DNA from 3 places in the Spongiibacter sp. UBA1325 genome. Region 3 is predicted to be linked to each of the others. Evidence: predicted binding sites of a transcription regulator. Region 3 holds the regulator's gene; each other region holds the start of a gene.

Region 1 (7,803 bases), on a different contig from region 3:
AAAGCGACCCACAAAGCGTGCCAGTGGGTCCTTTCAAACTTCTCCGGCATTCAAAATTTTTCCTTGTCGGGCGGCATAGAAACCGATAAGAAGCACTCCCATATGAACCTGCTTCACAGCCGTGGAAAAAAGGTGGTCGCTGAAGCCGTCATTAAAAAAGAGCTGCTGCAGAGCCTGATGCGCGCCGAACCCGAACGCATGGTGCGCCTGCGCCAACGCACAATTGTTGGGAGCTTATTGGCTGGCTCAGCCTACAATGGCCCGCACTCGGCGAACGGCATTGCCGCGATGTTTATCGCCACCGGACAAGACGAAGCCAATGTCGTTGAGTCCCACGCCGGTATCGCCTTTATGGATCTTACCGACAATGGCGACCTGTATTATTCCGTCACCCTGCCCTCGATTATCTGCGCCAGCTATGGCGGCGGCACTGGCTTGGCAACCCAGCGCGAGTGCCTGGAAATGATGGGCTGTTACGGTGAGGGCAAAGCCCACAAGCTCGCGGAAATTATCGCGGCAACAGTCCTAGCCGGAGATCTATCGCTGGCAGCTGCCGTGGTTTCCGATGAATGGGTATCCAGCCACGATCAGCTCGGTCGAAATCGCCCCTGACACGAATGATCAGATTAATTTGCAAAGCGCTTTCGATAGTCGCTGGGCTTGGTGCCCAAGCGACGAATAAACGCGCGTCGCATCAGGTCCACATTGGTAAAACCACAGCGGCTCGCCACGCGTTGAAGTGGCAGCTCGCTGTCGGCGAGTAGCTGTTTGGCGGCATCCACCCGCGCCAGCTCGACAAAGTCAGCGGGCGAGCGATCCGTCTCGCGGCGAAATACCCGGCTGAAATTGCGCACGCTCATCGCCGCGCGCTCGGCTAATACCGACAGCGAAAGGTCGGCGTCCAAGTTCTCCAAAATCCACTGCTGAATCCCGCGCACGGTGTTGTCGTCGGCGGTTTGCGCGGCAAGCTGGGCACTGAACTGGGACTGGCCGCCAGGTCGACGCAGGAACACAACCAGCTGGCGAGCAACCCGCATGGCCAGCTCGCGGCCGTAGTCGTCCTCCACCAGTTTTAAACACAAGTCGATACCCGCGGTGACACCCGCCGAGGTACACAGCTTGCAATCCTGCACATAAATTTCATCCCCGTGAACAACGGTGCCGGGGTAGCTCGCCGCCAGTTCGTCGACTTGTTGCCAGTGCGTTGTCACCTGCCTGCCGTGCAACAGGCCCGCTGCCGCGAGAAAAAATGCACCCGTACACACCGACCCCAACCGCCTAACAGACGGCGCATGCCGCCCCAGCCACACGCTCAGTGCCGAGGTAGGCGCAGCCTGACGGTAGGCATGGGTGCCGGCCACCAACAGGGTATCGGTAGGAGGCAATGGCGACTGAATCGAGCTGTCGGCAAGCACCCGCATCCCATCAATCTCCACCGCAGCATCGGGCAGCGCAGCAATCAGCTGCACGTCGTACAGCGCGCGTCCTTCGGCCAGGCGGTTTGCTTCGCGAAACACCGCCAGCGGCCCGGCAATGTCGAGTGATTGCGCCTGCTGTGGGATAACAATTGCAATGGTGAGCGGACAAGATTCGGTCATAACGCGGCTTCCTGCGGCCCCTGGCCGTATCATCTGGCGGAATGTCTTAATTCGACGGAACATTCATATTGAGCCAATTATGCCACATCGCTAAATTAAAACCTCCAGCCACACACCACAGGAAGCTCAATCATGTGCCAAACCGCTCACAACGCCGGAAGCGTTGCTGGTATTGCTGTTCCCAATAGTCGGCTCGCCCGCGACGTACGGGAATTTGTTCGCGACACCTCCACCGAATTACTGTTTAACCACTCCAGCCGCGTCTACTATTTCGCCGCCCTCAGGGGAGAAAAACTGGGCCTGCGCTGTGACCCCGACCTGCTCTACACCGGCGCCATGTTTCACGACTTGGGCCTGCTTGCCAGCCACAGCAGTGACGCCGACCGCTTTGAAGTTGACGGCGCCAATGCGGCTCGCGCCTTTCTGCGCGCACGGGGAATCTCAGAAGAGGATGCCAACAACGTCTGGCTGGCCATTGCCCTGCATACCACCCCCGGCATTCCCTGCCATATGCACCCCCTGGTTGCGCTGGTAACCGAGGGCGTGGAAATGGATGTGCTGGGCCTGACTTACAAACAGTTCAGTGCCCGCGACCGCGAAGCGGTGGTGGAAGCCTTCCCGCGTAGCCCCGACTTTAAAAACGATATTATTCAGGCGTTCTACGAGGGTATTCGCCACAAACCGAACACCACGTTCGGCAATGTGAAGGCCGACGTTCTGGCCAGGAAGGACAAGCAGTTTGTGCGGCAGGACTTCTGCTGCACTATTCTGAATTCCGCGTGGCCGGCATAAGGCCGACCCAGCGCGGCAGAAGCGGAGCTACGGGCGGGTTTTCGCCGGTGGCTCCAGTTTTATGATTGCGCTGCGCGCAACCTCCATCATGACCAGGACCTCGCAGGGCGGAAACTGCTCCAGCGAGGACAGCGAGCGATAGTTGGTCCACTCAGCAACGGGATCAAAACTGCCCCGGCGTTTGAAATTAAGTTGCTTCAAGCCAACCAGACACTCGCCCTGCATTTTCGCGTCGTTTAACGCCGTTGAGCTGCGCACCGCTGTGGCGCTGACTGATGGCTTGATAGCTGTAACTCTCGGCAACAGCCGGAAGCGCAAGACAGCACAGTACAAACCGTGCCGTGTGTTTTAAGGCGTGCATGGGAACATCCTGTATATGAATCGTTTATTGTCGCCACCGGTCGCGACGACCTACTCCTCCAACCGCCGATACAGCGACCGCAGGCTGATACCGGCAATGTCGGCGGCTTTTTCCTTGTCGCCATTGCAATGCTGCAGCAGCGACTTGAGATACTGTTGCTCTTGCGCCTTTAAGTCCAGCCAGGGGCCCTTGTGAGGTGCGACGGGACTTGGCGCGGGCTCTGCCTGGCGACCCTCTTGCCCAAAGCAGCGCTCCAGCACCGCGAGATCGATAATACTGGAATGGGCGAAGATGGTGGCGCGCTCCAGGATGTTTTTCAACTCGCGGATATTGCCTGGAAAATCATAGTCCTGCAGGCGCTTTACCGCAGAATCGGTGAGGCGATATCCGCCATTGGGGCTGAGCTTTTTCAAGATCGAGCGGGAGATCAACGCAAGGTCGGCGCGGCGCTCGCGCAGCGGTGGCAGGTGGATGGGAAAGGTATTAATCCGGTAGTAAAGGTCTTCGCGGAACTGCCCACCGGCGATCATCGCTGGCAGGTCTTTGTTGGTGGCACAGATCAAGCGGAAGTCGGCCAGCTGAGGCTGGGTGCTGCCCACCGCGCGATAACTGCCGGTTTCCAGCAGGCGCAGCAATTTTACCTGCATACCCAACGGGACATCGCCGATCTCGTCCAGAAACAGGGTGCCGCCACGGGCCGACTCAAGCAGGCCCGGCTTATTGCTCACCGCGCCGGTAAAGGCGCCCTTCACATGGCCAAACAGCTCGCTTTCAAACAGGGTGTCGGTCAAGCCCGCACATTCAACGGTAACCATCGCCTTGTCGCAGCGCCCACCGGTACTGTGGATCGCCTGCGCTGCCAGCTCCTTGCCGGCGCCGGACTCGCCGAGTAGCAACACCGAGGTGTCGTGGGGAGCAACCAGATTTATCAACTCCAACATGGTGTTAAACGCCGCACTGCGTCCCACCATATGGTCGCTGCTGATCTCCGCACTGGCGCTGCGCACTGGCTTGAGCATTTCAATAAAGTAGCGCAACTCTCCATTGCGACCTTTAATGGGTAGCATCTCTACATCAATATGCTCGCGACCACGGGGGGTATTGTGGATATGCAGCACGCGCTCGCGCTCGCCACTGTGGGTACACGCCTGAAGGGGGCAGCTCTCGCCCGCCTGGTCGCAGGGCTTGTCGTAGCCATGAGACACCCTGAAACAGTGATCGCCCACCGGCACATCGCCAAAGCTTTGCTGGTAACGCTGATTACTCGCCACAATCTGGTAATCGGGCGTCAGTAGAATGGCCGGGTGCTCTAAGCCGTCGAGCAGAGACCGAAAATCGAGGTCGAGGTCTGTAGCAATTTGTCGCATCGTCTTTGCCAGAAATGACAGGTATTCTGACAAGACTGACACAAAACCTGGCACGCTGCGATACACATTGCCTTTTGCAAACCGCTCGCCTGATTTTTATCCATCAAAATCAATGCCTTGCGGAATTTTCGCGCACTGGCACACACATTGCTGTGCATCTTAGTACAAATCGGAATATTGGAATTCCGTTTAGATATATAGAGAGAGGAGCTTATGGATATCGACCCCCTTGTGCTGGCGCGCATACAGTTCGCCACCAATATCAGCTTTCATATCCTGTTTCCCGCCATTTCCATTGGCTTGGGCTGGTTGCTGCTGTTTTTTCGGGTGCGCTTTACCCAAACCGGCGACAAGGCCTGGGAATATGCCTATTACTTCTGGGTGAAGATCTTTGCCCTGACCTTCGCCATGGGCGTGGTCTCGGGCATTACCATGAGCTTCCAATTCGGCACCAACTGGCCGGGCTTTATGGAAAAAGCCGGCAATGTCGCCGGGCCGCTGCTGGGCTATGAGGTACTGAGCGCCTTCTTTCTGGAGGCTTCATTCCTGGGCATTATGCTGTTCGGCAAAGACCGCGTATCCAATCGCATGCACCTGATCAGTACCTTTCTGGTGGCATTCGGCACGACGCTTTCGGCGTTCTGGATTCTCAGCCTGAATTCGTGGATGCAAACCCCCACCGGCTACTACCTGGAAGACGGCGTGGTAATGGTGGAAAGCTGGTGGGAAGTGATCTTCAATCCCTCTTTCCCCTACCGCTTCTTCCATATGGTAATCGCCTCTGTACTAACCAGCGCCTTCCTCGTTGCTGGCGTCAGCGCCTGGCGGGCACTGAAGAATGTCGACGGCCCCGCCACCTGGAAGATTATGCGCACCGGCGTGATGGTTGCCGCGGTGCTGGCCCCGCTGCAAATTTTCATCGGCGATCTGCACGGCCTCAACACCCTTGAACACCAGCCGGCAAAAGTCGCCGCCATGGAAGCCATTTGGGAAACTGAGGAGGGCGCCCCCTTCACTGTTGTCGCCCTTCCCGACGAAGAGAGCCGCAGCAATAAATTCGCGCTGGAAATTCCCTACGCCGCAAGCCTGGTACTTACCCACGAACTCAAGGGCGAAGTTAAGGGCCTGAATGAGTTTGTTGGCGAGCACCCACCCGTTGCGATCGTGTTCTGGTCTTTCCGTGTGATGCTCGCCATCGGCGGACTAATGGTACTGGTCGCGTGGTGGGCCGCCTGGGCACTGCGAAGCGGCCGGCAGGCCAGTAAACCCGTACTCGCGGCCCTCTCAGCGATGACCTTCTCCGGTTGGATCGCGGTGCTGGCCGGCTGGTACGTTACCGAGATTGGCCGCCAGCCCTGGATCGTCGACGGCGTGCTAAAAGTCCAGGACGTTGTCGCCGACCACAGCGCTGCCACCGTTAGCGGCACCTTGTTCGGCTACATCCTTCTATACCTGTTCTTACTGGCTTCTTACATCGGCGCGCTGCGCAATTTGTCAGCCAAGCCCGCTGCCTCGTTGATCTTAAACCCGGCTGGCACGGCGTCAGCCAACACCGGCGATAACACCGCGAAAGGGGGAGAATCGTAATGGAATACTGGCTACCGATTATCTATATGGCGGCAATGGGCTTGTCCCTGCTGATCTACGTTATTCTCGACGGCTACGACCTCGGTGTTGGCATGCTTATGCCGCTGGCCAACGACGCCGAAAAAGACATTATGGTCGCCTCCATTGGCCCCTTCTGGGACGCCAACGAGACCTGGATTGTGCTTGGCGTGGGGATTCTATTAATCGCCTTCCCCATGGCCCACGGCATCGTGCTCACCGAGCTGTATCTGCCGGTAACGATCATGCTAATGGGCTTGATACTGCGCGGCGTGGCCTTTGACCTGCGCGTCAAAGCGGGTGACCACCGCAAAGCGCTGTGGAACCGCGCCTTTTTCGTCGGCTCACTGGTCGCCTCAATGGCTCAGGGCTGGATGCTCGGCGCCTACGTCACGGGCCTGCAATCCAATACCACCAGCCTGCTGTTCTCGGCCCTCATCGCGTTAACCCTGCCCGCGCTGTACCTCACACTGGGCTGTGGCTGGCTGCTGATGAAAACCGAAGGCGACCTGCTCACCAAGGCCATTGGCTGGGCGCGCAAGTCCGTGTGGCCAATGGGCCTGGGCCTGTTGCTGGTGTCGATCGCCACGCCGCTGGTCAGCGACGCGATTGCTGAGAAGTGGTTCAGCTGGCCCAACTTCCTGATTCTGGCGCCCATCCCGGTGCTGTCTCTCGCTGCGTTTGCCACGATTGTTGCCCTGCTTAACAGCGACAACAGCATCTACCGCGGCCACGGCTGGAAGCTGTATGCCAGCACTGTGGCCATCTGCGTATTGGCCAGCCTCGGCCTTGGCTACAGCCTGTTCCCCAACATCATCATTGGCCAAATGACGATCTGGGATGCCGCCGCCTCGGTCAACGCCCTGCAATTCACCCTGGTTGGCGTTGTACTGACCCTGCCGATCATTATCGGCTACACCATTTTCGTCTACCGCATCTTCCACGGTAAGGCGACCCACCTCTCCTACGACTGAGCAGCAACAGCCACTGCTCATTGGCGGGCTGCGCGCAAGCGGGCCCGCCTTTTTTATGCCCGCACCTTCAGTCGACGTCACTATCAGCCGCTTCCAGCCCCCACAGAACACAACTCTGTCAAATATGACGAAGTTTCTGCCAGATCTGGCAAAAGCAAAAAGGTTTTATTTGCGACGGCAGCTCAAGCAAACCCGAATGAATTTTAATTTTCAGCAATTACAACAAGTTACGCTAAATATTCGTTTTTGCCGTGTCTTGGCACGAATCCTGTTACTACAATAATACGGAATATAGTTATTCCAATTACTCATAACCGAGGCCGCGTTATCGCTGTACGCATCAGGGACCGATACCGCTCGCGACAACAGTAAGAGGATTGCATCATGCTCGACAATATCTCCATCGATTTCGACCACAAACCCGAAGTTATCGCCTTCTTCGACGAACCCACCAACACCTTTTCCTATGTGGTGAAAGACCCCAGCAGCAACGCCTGCGCGGTCGTGGACTCGGTAATGGAAATCGACTATGCCGCGGGCCGCCTGTCGCTGGTGGGTGCCGACAAAATCATTCAGCACATTCGCGACAATAAACTGAGCCTCGAATGGATCATCGAAACCCACGTGCACGCCGACCACCTGTCAGCTGCGCCCTATATTCAAGAAGCGCTCGGTGGTCAGATCGGCATTGGCGCCAACATTACCGTGGTGCAGGAAACCTTCGGCAAAATCTTTAACGCCGGTACAGAGTTCGCTCGCGACGGCTCGCAGTTCGACAAGCTGTTTAACGACGGCGACGAATACCACGTGGGCAATATGCTGTGCCGCGCCATTCACACCCCCGGCCACACCCCGGCGTGCATGACCCATGTAATGGGCGACGCGGCATTTGTTGGCGACACCCTATTTATGCCTGACGGCGGCACCGCCCGCGCGGACTTCCCCGGCGGCGACGCTCGTGTTCTCTATCAATCCATTCAGCGCGTGCTATCGCTGCCCGATGAAACCCGCCTGTTTATGTGCCACGACTATATGCCCGGCGGCCGCGAGGTCGAATACGAAACCACCGTCGGCGCCGAGAAACAGGCCAACATCCACGTACACAC
Region 2 (7,803 bases), on a different contig from region 3:
CAGTGATGCGTTGCTGAAGAACGCTGGCGGAGAATACTTTGTGCAATGGTGTCATTGCGAAAGGCGATGCCGATTAACACCAGCGCCGGCCAAAACAGATACGCAAGAATTTCCAGGTTTTCACCAAAGCTGAACATAATGAGTATTAGCATACAGGCTAAACCTGCGCGAGATACGCAGCATCGCTGGGCCTGCATGAGTAACAGTAATAGGGTGACAAGCATGGGAATCAGCAACGCCAGAAAGCCAACGGCGCCCTTAACGAATAGTAGACCGTACCAGCTGTGGTGGGAGCCAATAGGCATATATTCCACCAGGTGAGGCCCTCTCTCTACAACGCCGTGTCCCCAAACAGGCGCTTCATCTCGCCAGCGCTGTATTGCAATTCTTGCCAGCGCCGAGCGGACTCGGCTCGAACCTGCGCGGGCAGCTTTGAATTCCGCAATAGAGCTTTCAGCGAAGGCCATGAGTTGGGTGGCTACAACGGCCACTGCTGATATGCCCACACCGCCAGTTAGCCACAGTGCCGGTGAGTTGAGGCGGGAAATGAAAAAGACCGCTGGCGATACGAAAAGCATTGCAACCAGTCCGGCGCGAGACTGGCACATAAGCACCATCGCGACACTGCCGATAATGCCGATCCAACGCCAGCGGATATTTTTTTCCTGCAGTGCAAAGACTAAGTAGAAATTGGCGAGTAGGCCGGCAGCTGGTGCCCAGGGGGTGAAAAAGCGCCAGCGGGGGCCGAGGGATTCGGGGTTAATGCCATAGAGCTGGAACTCGAAGAACTCCGGGCCGGGGCCGCCAATTACTTTGAGTGGCGAGATATAAATAGTACCGGGAATGGGGGTATACGCGGCGATAACAAATAGCGGAATTAACAACAGCGTATGCAGGCAAATAACGCAGCAGGCGCGATAAACCAGCTCTGCACGGATAGGTAAGGTGGCGCCAATTAGTATGAAAATAGCCAGCAGTGCCCAGCCCTTTGCCCAGCCGATCGTGGACTTGATCATCGCGGGCAGGCCGAGATAGAAATCCAAATGCCCCATAATCAAGGCCACTTCCATCACCAGCATGGCGACCACCCACAGTATAACCACGGGGTGCGGTTCAACTTGAATCGACCTGGCGCGCATCGGCGCAGGTAGCCACAGGTTGTAGGCCCAGTAGCCGAGCAGAATCCAACCGAGCACCGGCGCAATAATGTATACCGCGCCGAGGGCGTAAAAGGGATAGGTAAGAATTAGAGCGTACCAAATCCACTTTTCGATAATATTTTCTGGAGCAATTGCTTGCGTTTCCACAGAAGAAATAATCCGAATAAAGCCATGCCGCTACCCAGCACACCGCCAATAATGGCCAGTAATTTATTGGGTGACGCCGGTTGGCTGGGAAGAGAAGGGGCTGCAAGTACCTGAATTAGCGGGTAGGACGCAAAGATATCGGTTTTGCTGGTATCGATCTGCGTGATCGCCGAGGTATAAACCGCTTCGGCTATTTGATAGTCGCGCTCGAGGTTCTCAAGGATCGCTGCTTCTTCAGCGTAGCGTTTTAAGTTCAGACCATGCTTAGTGATAGCACTTGAGAGCTGTTGAATTTTGCCAATGAGGCCTTCAATTTTGGCGAATGACACCAGCAAATCTTGAAAGAGAGCGCTCTGTTTGCCGGCATCATTCATGCTGATCAGCTTGATGGTGCCCATGTCGTTGTGGCCAACCAATTCTAAGCTGCGCTGTTGCAGGGCTTTGAGCGTGTTGTCTTGTCTCGCGCTTTCTTTTACCACCTGAGGGTGAGCCTGTCCCCACTTTGAGCGATACACCGCCAGCGTTGTTGTCGCGTTTTGATAATTTTCTAAATGCTCCCGAAACTGTTGGTCGGCATTCAGGATAAACGCGCTCGCTGCCAGCTGCGGAGTAATGCCTAAGTTGCGAGAAAGTTGGTCGACGTAATTGCTGACTCGGTCGCGCTCGGCCTCGGCTCGTACTTGCTCCTCTTTCAAACGCTCTAGGCGCAGGCTGAGCTCTTCATACTGACGGCCAGACACATATTCAGAGCTTTGCTTGTGCAATACTAAGGCGCGTTGCGCGGCTTCCAATCGCTCTTTATAGCTTTTTAGCGCTTGCGCAATACCTGCCTCGCGGCGGTCGAGCTCATCAGCGCGGAGGATTTCTATTCGGGTGTTAAACGCCGAAATTAGCGCCTGTGCCTGGTCCTGTGCGAGGCGGGGAGAGCCCGCTTTGGTTGCCACTTGGATAATGGTGGTCTCGTCTACGAGCTTTACCACAGGCTTGTGAAAATCCGCGTAGTCGATATTCAGGGCTTTCGCCGCGCCACCAATCACGCTGGTGCTCAGCAGGATTTCCTTGTAATTCACTCTCGGGTTAACACCCCTGGTGCCAAACGGTGAGCTACTACTGCTGCTGGCCTCACCGATGCTTTCCAAATTAACTTTGGTGGATACTGCCTTGCCCGGCAGCATAAACGCGAATTTACTGACGTACTGGGGCGCCGAGGCAATGTAGAGAAATACCATTCCCCAAATCATTGCAAAGGAGATCACCCCCACCACGATGTATCGCGTCCAGCGCGGTTTGTCAGCGGGCGCCTTGTAGAGTTGCAGCTCTTGATTTGGCTGTATCGTCGGTGTCATGTCACTTCCCAGCCGCGCAGATCAAAAGAGTGAAAAGGGAGTGGCGACGTCGACAATCGCTCTGGCGATATCACGCCAATTCCCTATTGTAGAGTCATAGCAGCTAACGGTGTCGTTGGGTAGTAAATAGGGATTGATATCGTCGGAATCTGGATTGCGCAGCAGTTCTTCGACATTGCGTTTCATAATTTCGCTCTCGCCACTGATGGGGTTAGTGCCCACCAACACGACGTAGCGTGAGGCATTGGTGAATTGCGTGCCGCCACTGCAGTTGCCCGATACCACTGCCTGGTGTAACCGCGTGCCGTAGGGCATGCTGCTGCTGTACTTGCCCACTGCCGCAGAGGCGTTGTTGCTTGCTGGGTTGGTCAAATTTGAAATGAACACCCGAATGCCCTTTGGCGTGATTTGACTCGGGCGAATCAGCTCGGCTTGCATGCAGCCTGCTGAGGGAACGATCACTTGATCGCCTGCAATCAATGGCACGTCGTAGGTGTGCTGGCCCGAAAATATCCCTGCGAGATTGATTTCTTGCTGCCAGCCGTCGCGAATCAGCAGAACTTTGTCTACACGCGCGTCAGGGCGTGCACCCGCTGCTGCGCGTATGGCTTCACTGAGGTAGCGTTTGGTGGGGTAGTCGCCGCTGATGCGAATTTTACTGTCGTCGGTCTGCGCGGGAATCAGGTCGTTGATGAGTACGCGGCCAGGCTCAAATACCGCGCCTGACACCGAAACCATAATGGGGGCCCACTGAAGCGGGCGCACACTGATGTGAAGGGTGTGGGCGAGAAACATTTGTTGGGCAACCAGCATGATGCGCAGGCGGTTCTCCACTTCTTCGGTGTCCAGTCCAACCACCTGCACCGGGGCGAGGTAGGGAAGCTCAATATTGCCATCGTGGTTAACCAAGTACTCGCCGCTGAACTCCTCCCCTTCATGGATGCGAATTTCGATCCTGTCGCCCGGTGACAGTGGCAGCAAGCGCCGGCCTTGGCTGTTTAACGATCGCGGGGTACCGGGATTTCGCCACTGCTGCGCTAAGGGTTCATCGACACGATAGTCCGCACTGTTCGGCGCCATGCCGCTGCCATCGGTCGAGCAGGTATTCACCGCCATGCGACTGCTAAACTCGTGGCGTTGTTCCACCTCTGGCTTATCGCGCTCAGGCAGGCTTGTCGAAATATCCGGCATCGACGCACAGGCCGCCAGTGTTAATGCGACACTGGCGAGGACGGCGCGGCGGCAGCGTCGCGGCGTGAAAAGGCGGTGTGCAGATAGGGTCCATTTGGCAATGTTCATAGCGCTTTCCTGCTGCTGATTAGGTTGATCTCACTGCTATTGTGAGACGGCATATCTTGAATATTGCAGGGGGCGTGCCAGCTGGCGTGAATAAAAATATGCTTTAAAAACAGTAGGATAGTGTTTTTTTGTCGAGGGCGGGAAATTGCAAAATGCAAATCGTGCCTTGCGTTTGCATTTTGCGAATCATATTGCTGGAGGGTGCGCCACCGCAGTGGCGGTATACGATGTGGTGCGATCCTTAGCTCTGGCTGGCCTGCCGCAGCCTGAGTAAAAACAGAGGGTTGCCAATGATGTAGCGCTTCCACATCCGGCCCGGTTCTTGTAGTAGCCGCCAGATCCATTCCATACCCAGCTCACGCAGCCACAGGGGCGCCCGGGAGACCTTCTCGGCATAGAAGTCGAACAAGCCGCCAACGGCGATGACGACTGGGCTATTTAGTTGCTCCCGGTGGGCGAGAATCCACTGTTCCTGTAGGGGTTGACCCATGCCGACCAGCAGCACGTCCGCCCCGCTATCGTTAATTTTATCGACGATGTCCTGGCAGTGCTGTTTGTCGAAATAGCCGTGTTGTGTGCCGGCGCTTCGCAAGTGTGGCTGTTGCTTCAACATTGCCTGCATCGCGGCATCGGCAATTCCGTCTTCACCGCCGAGCATGAACAGGCGCTGGCCGTGTTGGGCGAGTTGCTCGCACAGCAAAGGCAGCATATCGGTGCCGTTTATATTGCCCTTACGGCGAATACCGTTGCGCCGACAGGCCATTTCGATACCGCTGCCATCGGGCAGCATATAGTCTGCTTGATTCAGTTGTGATCGCAGTTCGCTGTCATTGTAGGCGAGATTTAAGGTGTGGGCGTTCGCGAAGAAAACTGTCGCACGATGTCGATGTGTCACGTGCTTATTAATCACCGAAAGTGCGTTTTCCATTGAGATGTTGGCGATGTTTACGCCAAAAATCGTAAAACTGTCGACGTCTTTCAGAGTTTTGCCGCCGCTGTACAACAGGCCTGCCAGCAGCGATTTGCCGATGATGGCAGCATCTGTTTTGAATCCCTGCTTGTCGGCGTATTCGAGATTGCAGGCCTCTTCGTCGATAAAGTCGATACCAGAAATTCGTCGCAGTTCGAACAGTGAAAACATACCGGGATTCAGGGTTTCGGTACCCGCTGCAGCGGGCTCTTGCTCGGTGCGCGCTCGGTAACCGACCAGTGCCAGCTCGCCTTTAATAACGTTTAGGAGCAACGGCAGGCGACTGAGATTTACCTGATCGTGCAGCAGTAAGGCGGGCACGCCATCACCGGCAGCGCTGTGCAAGGTGACGCGGTCAACGATTTTTTTGCCTTTAATCAGGCGAAAAAGGCTATGAACGAAAAGCCACGGAGCGAAGGCTAACGCGGCTGCCACTGCCAATATACGGTCTGTTTTTTTTACACAGCGTGGCTGGGCGCTGAGCGATTTGTTGTAAACGGTGTGATGGCGCATGCTGGCATCCTCTCGGCTGTTTAGAGCTAAAGGGGCAATGCCTGTGCCAGGCGCGTAAAATTATTTTAAGTCTATGATTTATAAGTGATTGCCAAAGGGTTAGGTGGGTTTTTAAGGGCGCAGAGAGTGGTTCGATAGCCAGCATGATTTGCATTTTGCAATGCAACTGGCTTGCCGGTGATGCTAAGCGCGCACTGCGCGAAACATTAGGCTTAGACTGACCGCGCTTCTAACTCAGCGATCGCATGATGGAGGGCTTCTTTGCCTGACGAGAATTTCTCGCCGGATACCGAAAGTAGCTCCATAAGAAGCTGGGTATTTTCAGCATCGCAGCATTTTTCGATCTGCAAACAATAGTCCTGCAACGACGTTGCGCCGCAATAACCAAGATTGCTCTTCGCGGAGTGTACGGCGTCGCGAAGCCCGGCGAGTGCTGGTTGATCGGCGGAGTCCGCAATCGCTGCAGTCAGAGACTGCAACTTATCAAGCTGCTCCACGACCATTTTTAAAATAATTAGCGCGGTCTCTAACCCTGTATCGACAACGAGTTGTTCAAGTATCGTGGTGTCTATCTCCGCGGCATACAGCGCTGCAGTGAGTGTTGCGGTGTTGCCCGCGTCATCCTGGGAACTGGACGCAGCGGTTTGTTCAACAGGTAGCCAGGACTCAAGTGTGTTCAGCAATTCATCGCGGTTTACCGGTTTAGACAGGAAACCATCCATGCCCGCGTCTTCACAGCGCTTTACATCGGTATCGAAGGCATTGGCGGTCATTGCGATAATTGGGGTGTTGCGCTCTTTACCTGGCAATTGGCGGATGTGTCGGGTTGCCTCTAAACCGTCCATTTCAGGCATACGCAAGTCCATTAGCACCAAGTCGTAGCGGCCACTGGTTACGGCCATTAATGCCTCAATGCCGTTGGCGACGATGTCGACTTGATAGCCGGCGCGCAACAACAGAGTCTTCGCGACTAACTGGTTCGCTTCGTTATCCTCTGCGAGTAGGAGCTTGTGCCGGCTTGGATTTATTTCGTCGGTGATGTGTTCATTGGCGGGCTCCGATTCGGCGTCGCCGTCGAGAATGGCAAGGAGCTGGCTCGGCCGAAAGGGGCGATACATCATGTGTTGGAAGCCGGCCTTGCTACTGTGTTGCAAGAGTTCCGCCGAGAAATTGCGGTTGTACAGCACCACTTGTTGAATGGAGATCTGCTGCGCCATCAATAACGTGCTCAATTTTTCCGGTGTGGCAAAGCAACGCATGTCCACGATCAGTATGTCGTGTGCAGATAATTTCGGAAGGTTCTCTAAGGCACGAATTGCGGCGGCTTCTATGCCCAGCCAGTCCGCTTGTTGCAGTATGCTGGCAAGCAGTGTTTTGTTGTCGCTCCGCAAAAACAGCTTGCCTGGTGCGCGTTTTGGCTTTGCCAGGCTGGGAAGGCTAGTGCTGCTTGCATTGACCGGTATCTCAACGCGGAACCGGCAGCCTTCGCCTTTTTTGCTCGTCAGCGAGATTCGACCGTCGAGCAGCTCAGTCAGTTTTTTACAAATGACTAAGCCAAGGCCCGTGCCACCGTGAACGGCGCTGTCACTATTATCTACTTGAGAGAATTCATTAAATAACTTCTCTTGATCCTCTTCTGAAACCCCAACCCCCGAATCGCGCACTTCAAGTACCAGCCCGAGTCGGCCGTCAGCCAGTTTTTCATCAGTTTGAGAGATTTTTAGATTTACGCCGCCAGAGTCAGTGAACTTAATCGCGTTATCGAGAAGGTTGGTGACGATTCGCCGTACAAAGCTCAGGTCACTGATTACCGTTTTCGGTATGCGGGGGTCGATGCAGGCGGAGATCTCGATATCTTTATTTACCGCGCGAATGGTTGATACCTCCATCACGCGCTCACATTGCTCTAATAAACTGAACTTGCTGGAGTGAATTTCTTGTTGCCCGGACTCGATTTTTGAAAAGTCCAGCACGTCTTCTATGACGCTTAATAAACTATTGCCTGCCGCAAGTGAGGTCTCTGCCAGCATGCGTTGCTCGGTGGATAAATCGCCTTCAAGCAGCAGGTCCATACAGCCAATAACGGCGTTCAGGGGCGAGCGAATCTCGTGGCTCATATGCGCGAGAAAGCTGGATTTAGCCTTACTGCTTGCAACTGCGGTTTCCCTTGCCTGAGTAAGCGCTTTTTCCCGCTCGATGCGCGTTGTAATGTCTCGAATGGTTGCGGTAAAGAAGGTTTGCCCTTCGAATTCTGCAGTGGGAACAACGGTTAGCTCGCAGGGGAAGAGGCTGCCATCTCGCCGGATAGCTTCTACTTCTATCCGCGTATTCAGCACAGGCCCCTGCCGGGTCTTATTGAAGTTGGCCA
Region 3 (7,803 bases):
TTGCGGTAATGTAGCCTTCATCGACGTCGATCTGCGCGCCCATGGCCTCCAGGCCACGCAAATGCTGATCAACAGGACGGCTGCCGATCGCACAGCCGCCGGGGAAAGACACTCTGGCGCGCCCAAAATGGGCCAAAAGCGGACCAAGCACTAGGATCGACGCCCGCATGGTTTTCACCAATTCGTAGGGCGCGGTGGTCTGCTTCGTTGTGGCACCGTTGATTTCAACGCAGAGTTTCTCGTCAACCAACAGCTCAGTACCCATGCTACGCAGCAGGGCGATCATGGTAGTAATATCGTGAAGATGGGGCAGGTTACTGACTCTTACCGGCTCACTGGATAGCAGAGTCGCCGCCAGTATCGGCAGGGCCGCATTTTTTGAACCTGAAACGCGTATCTCTCCGCTGAGCGGACCACCGCCGCGGATTAACAATTTATCCATGAGAGCTCCTGCGCCGCCAACTACCTATTTGCCCATCAGGCTTCGGCAGGGGTCAGCGCCTTAATATTAATAGCGTGGAGAGAACCGTCTTTAATCCAGTCGTTCACGGCGGCATATACCAGCTGCTGACGCTTCACCGGGCGAAGACCGGCAAAGGCATCGCTGATCACTTGCACATCGTAATGATTACCTTCCCCACTCACTTCAAAAACACCATCTGCGAAGTGTTCGCGGAGTCGCGCCAGGATCTGTTCTGCTTGCATGCCTAAGGTATTCCGTAAATACAAAAATTAGGCGACGAATTGTACGCAATTGCGGCGGTCTTGGCGAGAAGACCGCCGCAGGTCTTCACTTGGCGGCCTGCTCCATCACCTCTCTCGGAGCAACCGTCCAGTTGTCGATCACTTTATCAATGTCGCCATCATAGGTCGCCACCGCGGTAGTGAACTGGTTTTGGTAGATCAACCCCAAATTCAGCCCCTCTATGATCACGTTGCGCAGCATCCAGTTACCGTCGCGCCCACGGCGAAGGGTATAAACAACTTCATAGGGCTCAGCGCGCTCGCCGTAGATGTGCTGGCGCACGCCGACGCTACCGGACAAATCCGCATCAGCAGGCAGCGGAAGTACTTCTATTTTGTTGCCGTTGAAACCAAGCAGACCCTTTGCGTAGGTGTTGATCAAACCGTCTTTGAAGTTCTTGGTAAAGCGAATCACATTGTCGCGAAATTGCTCGCGCTCCTCTTTGGTTCGCAAGCTCTGGTAATACGCACGACTACCGTATTTGCCCATTACCCCGCGAGCAAAGCTCTGGAAATCCACAACCTCATCCATAATTCGACGCACTTCGTCGTTAAAGCGTTGCGGATCTTCGGCAACGTACTCGCGCGCCTCTTCAATCACTTTCATCAATTCCTGCGTGGTACCCGCCACCACTTCATGAGGCCCGCGCTGTGCGTCAGCCGCCGACACGGCGCCCGCAAATATCACCAAACCCAGCGCCAAAAGCATTTGTTTGAACATTTTTTTATCTCCGATAGTTAAGCCACGACCCGCGTTACCGCGAATAGCCTGCTCTACACCCTTGCTAAGACAGCAGTTTACGGAATTGGCTCCCCGCACGACGACGAGGTAAACCTGTTAATTTTTCACATTGGAAATTATCATAGCGAAAATTAGCCGCCGCTTAACGGCATTATTGCAATAACGAGGTTTCCTCCCAACGATGGCATCTTCTTATCTCGACACTGCTAAACGCGTTATTCGCATGGAAGGAGACGCCGTCGACGCGCTCGGCGAGCGTATCGACGACAGCTTTAATCGCGCCTGCGAACTTCTTCTAAACTGCAAGGGCAGAGTCGTTGTCACCGGCATGGGTAAATCGGGCCACATCGGCAACAAACTGGCGGCGACCCTGGCCAGTACAGGCACCCCCGCATTTTTTGTACACCCCGGGGAGGCCAGCCACGGCGATATGGGGATGATTACCGCCGGCGACGTGGTGATAGCCCTGTCAAACTCGGGGTCAACTGCAGAACTGGTCACCCTGATCCCGCTGCTTAAGCTGCTGGCCGTACCCGTGATCGCCATGACGGGAAAGCCCAACTCGGAGCTCGCCAGCAGCGCGGATGTCCATCTCGACGTCGGCGTAGAACAAGAGGCCTGCCCACTGAATCTTGCCCCGACATCCAGCACGACCGTAACACTTGTAATGGGCGATGCGCTCGCCATCGCGTTACTGGAGGCCCGCGGCTTCACCGCCGATGATTTTGCCTTCTCTCACCCCGGCGGCGCGCTGGGTCGACGCCTGCTGCTGAAGATTGACAATATTATGCACACCGGGGAAGCCATACCGCACATCAATACTGGCGCCAAGCTCAGCGATGCCCTGCTGGAAATGAGCAGTAAGGCGCTGGGTATGACCACGGTACTCAATGAAGACGGCAGCCTGGCGGGTATTTTCACAGACGGCGACTTGCGGCGCGCGATCGACCGCGGCATTGACATTCACCAGGCGAAAATAGACGACGTGATGACCGCCAACTGCCGCAGCATCAGGCCCGGCACACTGGCCGCAGAAGCACTGCGCATTATGGAAGATAATAAAATCACCGTCTTGGTCGCTCTGGACGATCACGCAAAGCCAGTAGGCGTGATCCACACCCACGACCTGCTTAAAGCCGGCGTCGCCTAAAACAGGGAACACCATGCAAACCATTCTCGAAAAAGCAAAAACGGTCACCCTACTGGCAATGGATGTCGACGGCGTACTGACCAACGGCAGCCTGTACTTTGGCAATAGCGGCGAGGAAATGAAAGCGTTCAGCATCCTTGACGGGCTTGGTATTAAACTGCTGCGCGACGCCGGCATCCGCCCCGCAATTATCACCGGCAGAACCTCTGAACTGCTGCTGCGACGCGCGCGAGAACTGAGCATCGAGTTAATCTACCAAGGCAGGGAAGACAAAGGCACGGCACTCGAAGAACTGCGCCAAGACCTCAAACTAAGCTACGATCAAATCGCCTACGTGGGTGACGATTTACCCGACTTAGCCGCGATTCGAGCAGCGGGCCTGGGCATTACCGTCGCCAATGGTCACCACTTCGTAGCACGCCATGCCGACTGGCAAACGCGTGCCGCGGGGGGCAGCGGCGCTGTGAGAGAGATCGCCGAGCTTATTTTGATGTCTCAAGGCAAGCTCAACGACGCACTTGAGCAGTTCCTGTAAATGGCTGCGCCGTCATTCAATATCAATGCTGCATCGGTCCTATCGGTACTGGCCGCTATCGCGGGCACCGTGATCTACCTCACGCAATTTAGTGAGAGCGGGAAATTGAGCCTGACTGACAGCTTCGAAGCCATCCCCGACGTTGACTCCCACCTCCAGGGCATCGAAGGCTTGAAATATCGCCAAGACGGCAATGTGGCATACCGCTGGCGCGCAGACAGTGCCGAACGCATGATTTCCTCGGGCAGCATCCAGCTCAATCAGCCCTTTTACATCGGCAATATCGGCGAGCAGCGGCCGTGGACGGCGCAAGCCATTACCGGCACACTGTCACAAAATGGCCAACAACTGCAGTTGCGTGGCAGTGTTGTTGTTGAAGACTTAATTCGCGAAGCGCAAATCCACACAGAGCAACTCAGCATTGACCTGGAGCAAAGCCTGGTTGCGACGGATCAGCCACTGCGACTGCAACTACCCAATGGCGAAACCCAGTCGGAGGGCATGACGGCCGACCTCGTTAACGAGAAAGTCGAGCTGCTCGCGAAGGTAAAAGGATACTATGAACCGCAATAATCTACCCACCTTCGCTATTAGCGCCCTGCTCTGCCTCGCCAGCAGCGTGCATGGCTTGCCCGATGATCGCCGCCAGGCCATCAACCTCAGCTCAGACAAAGCCACCTATGAAAACAATCGCGGCATTTACACGGGCAACGTCAATATGTCGCAGGGCAGCCTGATTATTCGTGCAGACAAGCTGATTATTGTCGAGGCTGACAGAAAAGTAACCAAGGTTATTGCCCATGGCAGCCCCGCCCATTTTGAGCAACAACCCCGCGCCGGGGAAGGCGTCGTGGTCGCCAGTGCTCGACTCATAGAATACAGCCTAAATGCCGAGGAAATCCTGCTGCAAAAAGATGCCACCATCCGACATCAAGGCTCAAAGATCAGTGGCGATCGCATTGTATACAGCGGGCGCAAGCAAATGGTCATTGCCGATGGCGGCAGCCACAAACTCGATGGCAGGGTACAAATGACCCTACAGCCTCAGCAGGGCGTGAGTGATACCGATAGCCCCGCGCCAAGCACCACCCCCGACACCCCGGAGACTCCCCGCTAACATGCCCGTATTGAAAGCCAGCAACCTCGCTAAAGCCTACAAAGGCAGAGAGGTAATCAAAGACGTCTCCCTGAGTATTAACAGCGGTGAAATAGTCGGCTTGTTGGGTCCCAACGGGGCAGGGAAAACAACCTGTTTTTACATGATCGTCGGCATCGTCAACGCCGACCGTGGCCGCATTCAGCTCGACGACAAAGACCTGACACCACTTTCCATCCAGGGTCGGGCCAAACACGGCGTCGGCTACCTCCCTCAGGAAGCATCCATATTTCGGAAGCTGAGCGTCGCTGACAACATCATGGCGATATTGGAGACCCGCAGCGACCTGAATCGCAAGCAACGCAAAGAAAAGCTCGATGCACTGCTACAAGAATTTCACATTGCCCATATTCGCCAATCGCCGGGTATGGCGCTCTCGGGCGGGGAACGGCGCAGAGTAGAAATTGCGCGAGCACTGGCCACCGAGCCCAGTTTTATTCTGCTCGACGAGCCCTTTGCCGGGGTAGACCCCATATCGGTGAACGATATTCAGCAAATTATTCGCCACCTGCAGGCGCGCGGCATCGGCGTCCTGATTACCGACCACAATGTGCGAGAAACCCTCGATATCTGCGAAAAAGCCTACATAGTTGGCGAAGGTCGCATCGTTGCTGAGGGCAATGCCGAGGCCGTACTCAACAACCAAATCGTGCGGGACATCTACCTCGGCGACACATTTACCCTTTGATCAAAAAATCGGCACAGCAATTGCTTTAAACGCCTATTGCAGCGGTGCGGCTGCGGGACTACACTGACCCTGAAGCATCGTCGTTTATGACTACATAACGGCATTTAATCCCTCAGGTATGGTTGTAGTAGAAGTCATTGCCTATGAAACAATCGCTCCAGCTAAAAGTCGGTCAGCAGCTGACCATGACGCCCCAGCTGCAACAGGCGATTCGTTTATTACAGCTCTCCACCCTCGACCTTCAACAGGAAATTCAGTCGGCACTGGACTCCAACCCCCTGCTGGAAGTAGAGGAAGACAGCGACAGCCCGGAACCCCAGAGCAGCAACAGCCAGAGCGAAAGTAACGCCAATGAGGCTGACAGCAAAACGACCTCTGCTGAGGAGGCGCCCAGCAACGACGCCGACAGTGAATGGGCCGAGCGCAGCGACATCCCCGAAGATTTGCCGGTAGACAGCCAGTGGGAAGACGTCTACCAAAGCTCTGCACCAAGCTCCTCCGCGGCCGGTAGCGCCGACGACGACTACAACAATGACTATCGCCACGGCAGCTCAGAGTCGCTCCAGGACCACCTGCGCTGGCAACTCAACCTCAGCCGGCTCTCAGAACTTGACCGCATCGTCGCCGATGCCATCATCGACGCGATCGATGAAAAGGGGCGGCTCACCGTCAGCCCCGAAGAGCTGGTGGACGCCTTCGACGACGACAATATCGAAATAGAAGAAGTGAATGCAGTCCTTCACCTCATCCAGCAGTTTGACCCCCCCGGTGTTGGCGGCCAGGACCTTCAAGAATGCTTGTTAATTCAACTTCGGCAGCTCTCCCCAGACACCCCATACCTGGCTGAAGCGCTGCAGATTGTCGAGCAGCACATGCCGCAGCTCGGCAACCGTGATTACAACCAAATCATGCGTCGCTGCCGGCTAAAAGAAGACCAACTGCGCGACACCCTGGCACTCATTCAAACGCTGAACCCCACTCCTGGTGACTGCGTGGGCAACGACGAAACAGAGTATGTGGTACCAGACGTATTCGTCAGCAAAAAAGAAGGCCGCTGGCTGGTTGAGTTAAACCCGGACATTGCCCCGAAAATACAAATTAACAGCCACTACGCATCGCTCGCCAAAGACAGCGGCACCAGCAGCGACAAAGACTATATTCGCGACAACCTACAGGAAGCGCGCTGGTTCATTAAAAGTCTGCAGAGCCGCAACGAAACACTGATGAAAGTCGCCACCAAAATTGTTGAGTATCAGCGCGGGTTCCTGGAGTACGGCGACGAAGCGATGAAACCGCTAGTGCTCCACGACATCGCCGATGCGGTGAGCATGCATGAATCGACGATCTCACGGGTTACCACGCAAAAATATATGCATACCCCGAGAGGCATCTACGAACTCAAATATTTTTTCTCCAGCCACGTCTCGACCGATACCGGAGGAGAATGCTCCTCCACGGCGATTCGTGCACTAATCAAAAAATTAATTGCCGCAGAAAATCCCAAAAAACCGCTAAGCGACAGCAAAATCACCCAACTGTTGGCCGAGCAAGGCATCAAAGTTGCCCGGCGAACCATTGCAAAGTACAGGGAATCACTAGTCATTCCGCCCTCTAACGAACGGAAAAGACTGGTCTAATAAGGCCCCAAAAGGCCCAAACAACGCGCCGGGAGGCGCCGGATGTTCTCAGCGATGAAGGAGCAAGATATGCAAATAACCGTCAGTGGTCACCATGTTGAAGTTACCCCGGCACTTCGCGATTACGTCAACAACAAACTCGCCAAGCTGCAACGGCACTTCGACAATATCACCAATACCGACGTTACCTTGTCAGTAGAAAAGCTGGTTCAAAAAGCTGAAGCCACCGTACATGTGGCCGGCGCCGATCTGTTCGCCACCTGTGAATCAGAGGATATGTACGCGGCCATCGACAGCCTCACCGACAAGCTCGATCGCCAGCTTATTAAACACAAGGAGAAAAACCTGGGCCACTAAAGGCCCGGGGATGTTCCGGAAACGTAAACATGACCCTTGATTCAATACTCAGCCCCGGACGTACCCACTGCGGTACGTCTGTGGGCAGCAAGAAACGCCTACTGGAACAAATTTCTATTTTTGTCAGTGAGGATAATGCGCAATTCAACGCCGACGAACTGTTCAACGAACTGCTCGCCCGCGAGCGACTCGGAAGCACCGGTATCGGGCACGGGGTTGCGATTCCCCACTGTCGCAGCCAGCAGTGCACCGAAATTACCGGCATGCTGCTTAAACTTGCCGAGCCTATCGACTTCGAAGCGATAGACGACCAACCCGTGGACTTAGTGTTTGCGTTGATCGTCCCTGCCGAAGCACACGACGAACACATTAAAGTGTTGGCAAGCTTGGCCAACGCCTTCAACGATGACGCTTTCCGCCAGCAGCTTCGCAGCGCAGACAGCGACAGCAGTCTTTATGAACGTGCGGTAGCCAGCTAGGCGTGAAGCTTATCATTCTCAGCGGCCGCTCAGGTTCGGGCAAAAGCACGGCGCTGCACCAGCTCGAAGACGAAGGCTTTTACGCCATCGACAACCTGCCGGTGTCACTGCTGCCCGCACTCGTTGCCGAACTCTCTCAAAGCACACTGAAAGTTCATCAGCAGGTTGCTGTCTGTATCGATGCGAGAAACTCACAAACAGAGCTCGCCCGCTTCCAAGAACTGTGCAAACAAGTTCGAAGCCTGGCCAGCTTGCGTATTCTTTTTTTGGATGCCAGCGACGACAAGCTCATTAAGCGTTTTAGCGAGACCCGTC

The links. The regulator sigma-54, encoded in region 3, starts transcription at its own class of promoters, with help from an activator protein. The targets are predictions, from matches to a motif close to TGGCACANNNNTTGCNNT.
Region 1: the regulator sigma-54 is predicted to act here: its motif matches at 4,255-4,272, upstream of B3K78_RS10480 (cytochrome ubiquinol oxidase subunit I).
Region 2: the regulator sigma-54 is predicted to act here: its motif matches at 5,467-5,484, upstream of B3K78_RS04455 (WecB/TagA/CpsF family glycosyltransferase).

Annotation. Positions count from the first base shown of each region.
Region 1 covers NZ_DBTD01000009.1:409,925-417,727, reverse strand. The annotation lists gene B3K78_RS10505 (hydroxymethylglutaryl-CoA reductase) at 1-612, shown strand, start outside; gene B3K78_RS10500 (GlxA family transcriptional regulator) at 627-1,598, opposite strand; gene B3K78_RS10495 (HD domain-containing protein) at 1,731-2,390, shown strand; gene B3K78_RS10490 (hypothetical protein) at 2,418-2,648, opposite strand; gene B3K78_RS10485 (sigma-54 interaction domain-containing protein) at 2,802-4,118, opposite strand; gene B3K78_RS10480 (cytochrome ubiquinol oxidase subunit I) at 4,332-5,705, shown strand; gene B3K78_RS10475 (cytochrome d ubiquinol oxidase subunit II) at 5,705-6,697, shown strand; gene B3K78_RS10470 (MBL fold metallo-hydrolase) at 7,082-7,803, shown strand, end outside.
Region 2 covers NZ_DBTD01000004.1:350,875-358,677, forward strand. The annotation lists gene B3K78_RS04440 (O-antigen ligase family protein) at 1-1,307, opposite strand, end outside; gene B3K78_RS04445 (GumC family protein) at 1,247-2,653, opposite strand; gene B3K78_RS04450 (polysaccharide biosynthesis/export family protein) at 2,675-3,952, opposite strand; gene B3K78_RS04455 (WecB/TagA/CpsF family glycosyltransferase) at 4,194-5,435, opposite strand; gene B3K78_RS04460 (response regulator) at 5,648-7,803, opposite strand, start outside.
Region 3 covers NZ_DBTD01000001.1:27,525-35,327, reverse strand. The annotation lists gene murA (UDP-N-acetylglucosamine 1-carboxyvinyltransferase) at 1-442, opposite strand, end outside; gene B3K78_RS00190 (BolA family protein) at 478-705, opposite strand; gene B3K78_RS00185 (MlaC/ttg2D family ABC transporter substrate-binding protein) at 791-1,465, opposite strand; gene B3K78_RS00180 (KpsF/GutQ family sugar-phosphate isomerase) at 1,668-2,636, shown strand; gene B3K78_RS00175 (KdsC family phosphatase) at 2,650-3,171, shown strand; gene lptC (LPS export ABC transporter periplasmic protein LptC) at 3,172-3,744, shown strand; gene lptA (lipopolysaccharide transport periplasmic protein LptA) at 3,731-4,288, shown strand; gene lptB (LPS export ABC transporter ATP-binding protein) at 4,290-5,015, shown strand; gene B3K78_RS00155 (RNA polymerase factor sigma-54) at 5,159-6,652, shown strand; gene hpf (ribosome hibernation-promoting factor, HPF/YfiA family) at 6,722-7,009, shown strand; gene ptsN (PTS IIA-like nitrogen regulatory protein PtsN) at 7,039-7,488, shown strand; gene rapZ (RNase adapter RapZ) at 7,491-7,803, shown strand, end outside.